3 regions of the Cellulomonas sp. Root137 genome follow, and region 3 is predicted to be linked to each of the others. Evidence: predicted binding sites of a transcription regulator. Region 3 holds the regulator's gene; each other region holds the start of a gene.

The links. Region 3 encodes HrcA, which represses chaperone genes, less so after heat shock. Its sites were predicted from a motif close to TTNGCACTCGNNNNNNNCGAGTGCNAA; they were not measured.
Region 1: ASD18_RS16660 (Hsp20/alpha crystallin family protein) is a predicted target of HrcA. The motif match lies at 1,424-1,450, and genes of this name have one in related genera.
Region 2: groES (co-chaperone GroES) is a predicted target of HrcA. The motif match lies at 1,374-1,400, and genes of this name have one in related genera.

What each region holds. Positions count from the first base shown of each region.
Region 1 covers NZ_LMFG01000003.1:346,078-349,278, forward strand. The annotation lists gene ASD18_RS16650 (hypothetical protein) at 1-455, opposite strand, end outside; gene ASD18_RS16655 (hypothetical protein) at 862-1,383, shown strand; gene ASD18_RS16660 (Hsp20/alpha crystallin family protein) at 1,540-1,980, shown strand; gene ASD18_RS16665 (iron-containing redox enzyme family protein) at 2,218-3,195, shown strand; gene ASD18_RS16670 (CDGSH iron-sulfur domain-containing protein) at 3,192-3,201, shown strand, end outside.
Region 2 covers NZ_LMFG01000001.1:1,659,990-1,663,190, forward strand. The annotation lists gene ASD18_RS08005 (glutamate--cysteine ligase) at 1-152, opposite strand, end outside; gene ASD18_RS08010 (class I SAM-dependent methyltransferase) at 152-1,333, opposite strand; gene groES (co-chaperone GroES) at 1,538-1,834, shown strand; gene ASD18_RS08020 (WhiB family transcriptional regulator) at 1,983-2,279, opposite strand; gene ASD18_RS08025 (MerR family transcriptional regulator) at 2,533-3,201, shown strand, end outside.
Region 3 covers NZ_LMFG01000001.1:2,176,446-2,179,646, reverse strand. The annotation lists gene ASD18_RS10280 (16S rRNA (uracil(1498)-N(3))-methyltransferase) at 1-236, opposite strand, end outside; gene dnaJ (molecular chaperone DnaJ) at 259-1,386, opposite strand; gene hrcA (heat-inducible transcriptional repressor HrcA) at 1,448-2,470, opposite strand; gene ASD18_RS10265 (DUF3097 domain-containing protein) at 2,606-3,201, shown strand, end outside.

The sequences.
Region 1 (3,201 bases), on a different contig from region 3:
GCCCCGGCGGCGATGACGAGGAACGTGCCCGGGCGGCGCCGGGCGAAGCTGCGGACCTCGTCGAGCACCTCGTCCGGCCCGTGGCCCTCGAGCCAGCGGCCGAGGGCGTCCACCTTGTCGCCCACCTCGCGCACGAGGTCGGTGGCGAGGTTCTGCTCGGTCGGGGCGGACGCCATCTGCGACAGCTGACCGCCCACGGAGGTCAGTCCGCCGGCGAGCCGGGACTGCTGGGTGGCGGCCTGCCCGGTCACCTCGGTGCGGGCCTGCGACCAGAGGTCTCCCAGCTGGCGCCGGGCCTCGTGGGTGACCGCCGCGGCCTCGCCCTTCGCGTCGTCGAGCAGGTGCCCGCCGGCGTCGGTTGCCTTCGCCTTGAGGGTGCTGGCCTGCTCCTTCGCGGTGTCCGCGGTGCTCCCGTTCTCCGGGAGGGGATAGCTGCTGGTGTAGTCGTCGGTCATGGTGCGGTCTCATCTCGAGTCGTCGGACGGCGGACAGCCCAGCCGCCGTGGCCGGGCGCAACCGATCCGAGAGGGGTTGAGGGGCGCGGGGTTTCTGCCGCGCATCCGTCCGCATGGGTCCAGGCCGATCGCGGCCGAACCGCGATCAAGCGTGTGCGCGGGCCTGCGCTCCTGCGCCCGGGCCCGTGCCCTGCCCCGGCGACGCTTCTTGTCCCGGGTGACGGTGTGCCGGTGACGATGTCGATCCGGCTCGTCGGACGCTAAGCCCGTCGTTCCCCGCTCGCCACCCGAGTCGTCCAGCTCCTGCTGGTTCGGCGGAGCGGGACCCCGCCGGTTGCGTCCCGTGCTGGCGCGGGTACGGTCGGGCCCCATCGCCGTCCGAGCGCGCGCACTCCGAGGAGGACCGATGGCTCCGCACCGGGTCGACGTCGACCCCCGGCTCTTGAGGATCTACCTGTCCGACCACGTCGCCGGCGCGACCGGGGCGATCGCCAGGTCGCGGCGGATGGCGCGGGCATACGACAGCACACCGCTGGGCGGCCCCATCGGGAGCTTCGCGGAGGAGCTGGAGGGGGAGCGCGTGCTCCTGCTCGAGCTCTCGGAGAGTCTCGGGCTCCGGCTGAGCCGGTGGAAGTCCGTGGGAGCCGCGGCCGGGGAGCGGGTCGGCCGCCTCAAGCCCAACGGGCGCCTCACCTCGGCGTCGCCCCTGTCCGCGCTGCTCGAGCTCGAGCTCCTGCGCGGCGGCGTCAATGCCAAGCGAGGCCTCTGGGACTCGCTCGCGTCCTGGAGCGGCGCGCTCGGTCTGGAGCGCGCACGGTTCGAGGAGCTCGACCGGCGCGGGCTCGCCCAGATCGAGTTGTTGGAGCAACTGGCGGCGGTCGCACGCGACCGTGTCGCGGCCGGCATGCACGACGTGAGCGAGGCCTGACGGCGGGCGTTCGCCGCGCGCGAACGACCCGTCCCCACCACTGGCACTCCCAGGGCGAGAGTGCTATTTCTTCTGTTGTAGCCAGTCCGGCCACGGAGTCGGACGACACCCGGGGCCCGGACGGTCCGGCGCCCTCGACGCAGAGGAGGTGGGGTCATGGCTACGCGATTCGACCCGTTCCAGGAGTTCGACCGCCTGTTCGCCCAGGTGCTGACGGCCGAACGGGCGTCGGCGACCATGCCGATGGATCTGTACCGCTCGGGCGACCACTACGTGCTCCACGTGGACCTGCCGGGCGCCGACCCGGGAACGATCGACGTGAACGTCGAGGACCGCACGCTGACCATCCGCGCGCAGCGCACTGCTCGCGCCGAGCAGGACGTGCAGTGGCTGGCCAAGGAGCGCCCGGTCGGCACCTACGCGCGACAGCTCACCGTGAGTCGCGGCCTCGCGCTGGACGCCATCTCGGCGACCTACTCCGACGGGGTGCTCACCCTGACCATCCCGGTCGCCGAGGACGCCAAGCCGCGGCGCATCGAGGTGCAGCACGCCGGTGACACGGCCGCGATCACGTCGGGGAGCGACGCCGTCGCCTGACGGTCGTGGCGGGGGCGCTCGGGTGCGAGAGCACCACCGGGCGACGAGGGCACGCCTTGTGCGGGCGAGCCGAGGCCCGCGCCCCCGCCACCACCCCTGTCCCCGGTTGCGGCTGCCGCGACACGTGTGAGGCTGTTCGCAGGCGTCCCCCGCTCCAGGCTCGGGCTGGAGGGACTCCCGCGTCGAGAAGGACCGGCCGTGAAACTACCCAGCCCGCGAGGGCCTCTGAGTCGTGCCGTGACGGAGGTTCTGAGCACTCCTCTCGACGGGGCTGCGGGCGCCGGAGAGCTGGCGCCCCTGACCCGGCGGGTGCTCGCGCACTCCGTCGACCTGCTGTCGGACGAGGACGTCCAGCTGACGCTCTACGTCATGTACGAGCTCTTCTACCGGGGCTTCGAGGGCGTCGACGACGACTGGGAGTGGGCGCCCGAGGTGCTGGGTGCCCGGCGACTCATCGAGTCCGCGCTCGAGCAGCACCTGTCCGAGCGTGTGGACGTCCCTGAGGAGATCGCACCTGAACGGGGAGCGGTCGCCGAGGCGTTGTTCGCTCTGACGGCGCCGAGCCCAGGGCCCAGCGTCGCTCGGTACGTGGCGAAGCGGGCGAGCCTGGAGCAGCTCCGCGAGCTCCTGGTGCAACGGTCGGTCTACCAGCTCAAGGAGGCGGACCCCCACACGTGGGCGATCCCGCGCCTCGTCGGACGCCCGAAGTCCGCGCTGGTGGAGATCCAGGCCGACGAGTACGGCGGTGGCGACCCCGAGCGGATGCACTGCGAGCTGTTCGCGCGGACCATGCGGGGCGCGGCGCTGGACGCGGAGTACGGCGCCTACATCGAGCAGGTCCCCGCGGTCACCCTGGCCGGCGTGAACGTGATGTCCCTGTTCGGGCTGCACAGGCGGTGGCGGGGTGCGACCGCCGGACACCTCGCCGCCTTCGAGATGACGTCCTCGCTGCCGAACAGGCTCTACGGCGACGGGTTCCGCCGCCACGGCTTCGACCAGGGCACGACGGAGTACTTCGACGAGCACGTCGAGGCGGACGCCGTGCACGAGCAGATCGCCGGGCGCGACCTGGCGGGTGCCCTGGTCCAGCAGGAGCCGGAGCTGCTGCACGACGTCCTGTTCGGTGCCGCGACGTGTCTGTACCTCGACGAGGTGGTCGGCGAGCACCTGCTCACCGCCTGGGAAGCCGGCGTCTCCTCGCTGCGGACCGCATGACCGCCT
Region 2 (3,201 bases), 520 kb from region 3:
TCGGAGCCGTCGGTGGGCCGGACGGTCGCCAGGATGGCCTCCGCGGCCTGGCGCAGGTCGCCGGAGTCGGCGTCGACGAGGGCGACCTCCCACTCGATCCCCACGCTCGACCGCTCGGAGTGCGCGAACGGCACCCGCACCGGCGCGGCCATCAGACGGGCTCCACCACGAGCACCTGCTGGCTGCCAGCGACACGCGTGAGGATGATCGTCCCGGTCGCGCTGCCGCGCAGGTCCAGCTGCCGACGGAGCTGCTCCGGCACCACGGCGGTCCCGCGCTTCTTGATGGTCAGCTTCCCCACGTCACGTCCTCGCAGGTAGGTCCGGAGCCGCTTGAGACCGAACGGCATCGTGTCGAGCACGCGGTACGCGGTGGCGGTGGGCACAGGAGTCAGCGCGTCCGAGGTCACGTAGGCGATCGTGGGGTCCACGAGGCGGCCCTGCACCTGCTGGGCGATCTCGCCCACCAGGCCGGCCCGGATGACGGCGCCGTCGGGCTCGTAGAGGTAGCCGCCGACCGCCCCGGCGGGCGGGCGCTCATCGGTGGTGGCGCGCACGACGTGGGCCTCGCCGTCGCGGAGCACCAGGGCGGACCGGCCGGGTCCCTCGGGCGCGAGCGGGCCGAACCAGAGGCCGACCTCGACCACGTCGCCGTCGACCGAGACCCACTGGGCCTGCGCGTCGTCGGGCAGGGCGGTGTGCGGGATGCCGGGACCGAGCTTGAGGCCGAGGGCGGGGACCCGCTCGCGCACCGCGAGGACCGCGTCGAGGGACGGCTCGTAGGCGGACGGGTCGAACACGCGACTGCCGGACGAGGTCCGGCGGGCCGGGTCGGCGTACACACCGTCGACACCTTCCGCCTCGAGGTCGAGAGCGAGCCCGTCGCCGTGCCGTACCTCGGCGTCGGGGAAGTGCCGCAGGTTCACGGTGGCGATCGCCGCGGTCGCCTCGTCCAGGTCGATGGCCAGCACCCGCAGGCCGATGCCGGCGAAGGCCATGGCGTCCGCACCGATCCCGGTGGTCAGGTCGGCCACGCGGGTGCTGCCGGCGTCGCGGAACCTGCGCGCGTGGTGGGCGGCGACCGTGAGCCGCGTCGCCTGCTCGAGGCCCGCGGCGGTGAAGAGCATGCCGTCGGCGAACGTGCCGAACTTCGCGGCGGCCTTCGCACGCAGGCGCGACTGCGTGAGCGCCGCGGCGACGAGCGCCGGATCGATGCCCTCGTCGCGCATGCGCTCCGAGAGTGCGAGCGTGCGGGTCTCGTCGTAGGGCGGCAGCGCGGACAGCAGTGCCCATCCGGCGGGGCTGAGCAGCTGGGCGATGCCCTCGCGATCCATGCGGCGATCCTCGCACGCAGAGACTCGCCAGGACCGCTCGTTGGCACTCGCCTTGACCGAGTGCTAACCGGTTCCTAGAGTGAGTGGCTGGCACTCTCCCGGTGAGTGTGCCAGCAGCGCTCCAGGCCACGGCACCCGCGACGACGTGTCCGAGAGCGCGCACGTACCTCAGAGAACTACTCACATGCGAAGGGGAGGTCCGCTGTGTCGGTCTCCATCAAGCCCCTCGAGGACCGGATCGTCGTCAAGACGCTCGAGGCAGAGGCGACGACCTCTTTCGGTCTCGTCATCCCGGACAGTGCCAAGGAGAAGCCCCAGGAGGGCGAGGTCCAGGCGGTCGGACCCGGCCGTGTCGACGACAACGGCAACCGGATCCCGCTCGACGTCGCCGTCGGCGACAAGGTGATCTACTCCAAGTACGGCGGCACCGAGGTCAAGTACGACGGCGAGGAGTACCTCATCCTCTCCGCGCGCGACATCCTCGCGATCGTCGTCAAGTGAGCTGAGGGGCGCCACGCGCCCCGCTCACCCGCGAAGGCCCCCCACGGCACTGCCGTGGGGGGCCTTCGCGCGTTCGGCGCCGGACACACCAGAGCCCCTCTCCTCGATCGTGCCGCCGAGGAGAGGGGCTCTGGTCGTCCAGGTCGGGTCAGCCCACGCGGCTGGCGCGGCCGCGCTGGGCGAGCACGGCGGAGCGCTCGTCCTCGGAGAGCCCGCCCCACACGCCGTAGGGCTCGCGCACCGCGAGCGACTGCTCGAGGCACTCCTTGATCACGGGGCACGTGGCGCAGATCGCCTTGGCCGCCTCGGCGCGGCGCCGGCGGGCAGAACCGCGCTCGCCCTCGGGGTGGAAGAAGAGGTCCTGGTCCTCGTCGCGGCACGCTCCGTCGAACTGCCACTCCCACAGGTCCATCACCGGTCCGGGAAGGCGCGAGATCTCGGCCATGAGTTCCTCCTCAGTCGATCCGACCCAGTCCGCCGTGCGGGGCGGCTGTGCCGGGAAGTCGTCAACACGGGAACCGGATGGTGTCCCACCGGGGTGACGCGTTGGAGAGGACGTTACAACCGCGCCAGAAGTTGTTCAAGACCCGTTCGCACATTGATTTGGTGGCGCGATTGTGCATGAAGTCCCTGGTCGGCGTGTCGTGGTCCGACGCGCCCGATGAGGCCGAATCGCGTCGGCCTGGCAGAATCGCGCCATGGTGACGCGCGAGGACGACGAACTGGCGGGGCCGGCCGTGCCTCCTGCGCCTGCGCTCGCCGTCGCCGCGGTGGCCCGACGCCTCGGTGTCGCACCTGCGACGTTGCGCACCTGGGACCGCCGGTACGGGCTCGGGCCGTCCGAGCACTCCGCGGGGGCGCACCGGCGCTACTCCGCGGTCGACGTCGAGCGGCTGCTGGTCATGCGGCGGCTCACGCTGGACGGCGTGGCGCCGGCGGAGTCGGCGCGGATCGCCCTGGCGACCGACGTGACCGCCGGAAGCCCCGCCCACTCCCACGACGACGTGCCGACCACGCCGACCGCGGTCGTCGACGCCGCGCTCGCCGGTGACGTGGTCGGGTGCGCGCGGCTGCTGGCGATCGACCAGGGCGCCGACGTCGCGCTCTGGTGGACGGGCCTGGTGGAGCCGGTCATCGCGGCCCTCGCCCGCCGCACGGTCGTGGACCCGCCCGGGGTCGACGCGGTCGCCGCGGTGCACGCGGGCGTCCTCGGCGCCCTGCGCGAGCACCCGGTGCCGCTGACGGGAACCCGACGGCCCGTCGTCCTCGTGCTCGTCGCCCCCCGGGAGGCACGGCCGCTCGTCGCCCACGCCCTCGCGGGCGCGCTCGCGGCGCAGGGGGTCGACGCCCGCATCGTCGGGGGGCCG
Region 3 (3,201 bases):
GGCGCGGGCTCGACGACGCGCTGCTGCACGTGCACGAGCACGCCCTCGGCGGTCACCTCGCCGACCACGCCGACGAGCCGGACACCGGAACCGTCGACCACGTCGACCCGCTCCCCCGGGCTGCGGCGCTGGACGACCCCGGCGTGGCGACCCTCGGTGCCGTCGAGCAGGTACGTGGCGCCGTCGGCCACGGCGTCCAGCGATCCGGGCTCGGCCAGGAACACGGGCGCGCTCATGACGCGGCCGTCACCGTCACGCTCACCGACCGGAGAGCTTGTCGCGCAGCTTGGCGAACACGCCGGAGCTCGACGCCGCGAGCCGTGCCTCCGGACGCTCCTCGCCGCGCAGGGTCGCGAGCCGGCGCAGCAGCTCCGCCTGCTCGTCGTCCATGGCGGTCGGGACGTGCACCTCGACGTGGACATGCAGGTCACCGCGGCCGGGGGCGTGCAGGTGACCGACGCCGAGCCCCTTGATCGAGACGATCTGGGACGGCTGCGTGCCGGGACGCAGATCGACCTCCTGCGGCCCGTCCAGCGTGTCCAGCGTGAGCACGGTGCCCAGGGCGGCCGCGGTCATCGGCACCTCGAGCGTCGCGTGCAGGTCGTCGCCGCGCCGCACGAACGTGTCGTGCTTGCGCTCGCGCACCTCGAGGTAGACGTCGCCGGCAGGGCCGCCGGCCGGGCCGACCTCGCCCTGGCCGGTGAGCTTGATCCGCGTCCCGGTGTCCACACCCGCGGGCACGTCCACGGCCAGCGTGCGGCGCGAGCGGACCCGGCCCTCACCCGAGCACTCGGTGCACGGTTCGGGGATGACGGTGCCGAAGCCGTGGCACGCGGCGCAGGGCTGCGTGGTCATGACCTGGCCGAGGAACGAGCGCGCGACGCGCTGCACCGACCCGCGGCCGCCGCAGACCTCGCAGGTGCGCGGCGACGTCCCCGGACGGCAGCACGACCCGTTGCAGGTCGGGCAGATCACCGCGGTGTCCACCGGGACCTCGCGGTGCACGCCGAACGTGACCTCGGCGAGGTCGAGGTCCAGCCGCACGAGGGCGTCCTGGCCGCGCCGGGCGCGCGGGATCGGACCGCGCTGGGCGGCCGCTCCCGTGGCGGCACCGAAGAACGTCTCGAAGATGTCCTGGAAGCCGAAGCCGCCCCCCATGCCGCCACCGGGCGACGACGGGTCCCCGCCCAGGTCGTAGGCGCGGCGCTTCTCGGGGTTGCCCAGCACGTCGTACGCGCGTGAGACGTCCTTGAACGTGTCCTCGGAGCCGGCGTCCGTCCCCGCGACGTCGGGGTGGTGCTCGCGGGCGAGCTTGCGGTACGCCTTCTTGATCTGCTCCGGCGTCGCGTCACGCGGCACGCCGAGGATCTCGTAGTAGTCGGTCACAGGAGGGTCTGCTCGCTTCCAGCGGTCGTGGAACAGGTCTCAGGTCGAACGTGTGCGTGCGTCATTGCGCGAGGATGCGCGTCAGGTACCGGGCCACCGCACGGACCGCGGACATGGTGCCGGGGTAGTCCATCCGGAGTGGTCCGATCGAGCCGATGCGCGCCACCGACCCACCGCCCTCGTCGCCGTAGCCGGTGGTCACGAAGCTCGTCTCGAACAGCCCGTCGTGCTGGGTCTCGCGGCCGATGCGCACCGCGACCGTCGCGGAGTCCTCGGCCATCTCGGACAGCAGCCGCAGGAGCACCACCTGCTCCTCGAGCGCCTCGAGCACGGGGCCGATCGCGCGCACGTCCGTGCTGCCGACGCGCGCGAGGTTGGCGGTGCCGGCCAGCACCACCCGCTCCTCCGACTCCTGCGCCAGCGTCTCCTCGAGGACGGCTACGACGGCGTTGACGAGTGCCTGGTCCGCGGGCGCGAACGCGTCGGTCAGCTCGCCCAGCGCGACCGGCAGCTCGGACAGCCGCCGACCCGCCGCGCTCACGTTCAGGCGGGACCGCAGCCGCGCGACCACGGACTCGTCGAGGTCGGTGACCAGCTCGAGCGTGCGCTGCTCGACGCGACCCGTGTCGGTGATGAGGACCACCAGCAGGTGCCGGGCGCCGACGGGCACGAGCTCCACGTGCCGCAGCGCCGAGCGCCGCAGCGACGGGTACTGGACGACGGCGACCTGGTGCGTCAGCTGCGCGATGAGCCGCACGGCCCGGTCGACGACGTCGTCGAGGTCCTGCGCGTTCTCCAGGAACGTGCCGATGGCGCGGCGCTCCGGGCTGGACAGCGGCTTCACGGTCGAGAGCTGGTCGACGAACAGCCGGTAGCCCTTGTCCGTCGGCACCCGGCCGGCCGAGGTGTGCGGCTGGGCGATGTACCCGCCCTCCTCGAGGGCTGCCATGTCGTTGCGGATGGTCGCGGGCGAGACGCCGAGCGAGTGCCGCTCGACGAGCGCGCGGGAGCCCACCGGCTCCTTGGTGGCGACGTAGTCCTCGACGATCGCGCGCAGCACGTCCAGCCGCCGGTCCTCGCTCATGTCGCCTCCTCCGTCGTCGCTCGAGCAGTCCGTGGGTAGCACTCCCCGCACAGGAGTGCCAATGCTACGCCGGGGGCGCGACACTCACGGGGTGGCGTCCGGGGACGGCGCGACCGCGGCCCCTAGGCTGCCCGGGTGAACGACGACCGCTACGGCTCGGACGTGCTCGGGGGCTCCGGCTCGACGCACCACCGGCCCACCCGCACCAGCCGCCCCCAGCCCGCCGAGACCGGCCTCGTCGTCGAGGAGGTCACCACCGGGTGGGTCGGCGCCGTCGTCCGGGTGGAAAAGTCGGGCGGCCAGCACGTCGTCGTCCTCGAGGACCGGCGCGGTCGCACCCGCACCTTCCCGCTGGGTCGGGGCTTCTGGCTGGACGGCGAGCCCGTGGCGCTCACCGCTCCCGTGCGCGCCCCGGCACCCGCGAAGCCCACCCGCACGGCCTCGGGGTCCGTCGCCGTGCACGACGCCCGCGCTCGCGTGGCCCGCGGCAGCCGGATCTGGGTGGAGGGCAAGCACGACGCCGAGCTGGTGGAGAAGGTCTGGGGCGACGACCTGCGGCTCGAGGGCGTGGTCGTCGAGCTGCTCGACGGCGTCGACAACCTCGCCGACGCCCTGCGGGACTTCTCCCCCGGCCCCGGGCGCCGCGTGGGGGTGCTGGTGGACCACCTGGTGTCCGGGTCGAAGGAGAGCCGGATCGCCGCCGACGCCGTCCGCGGTCACCCCGCCGGATC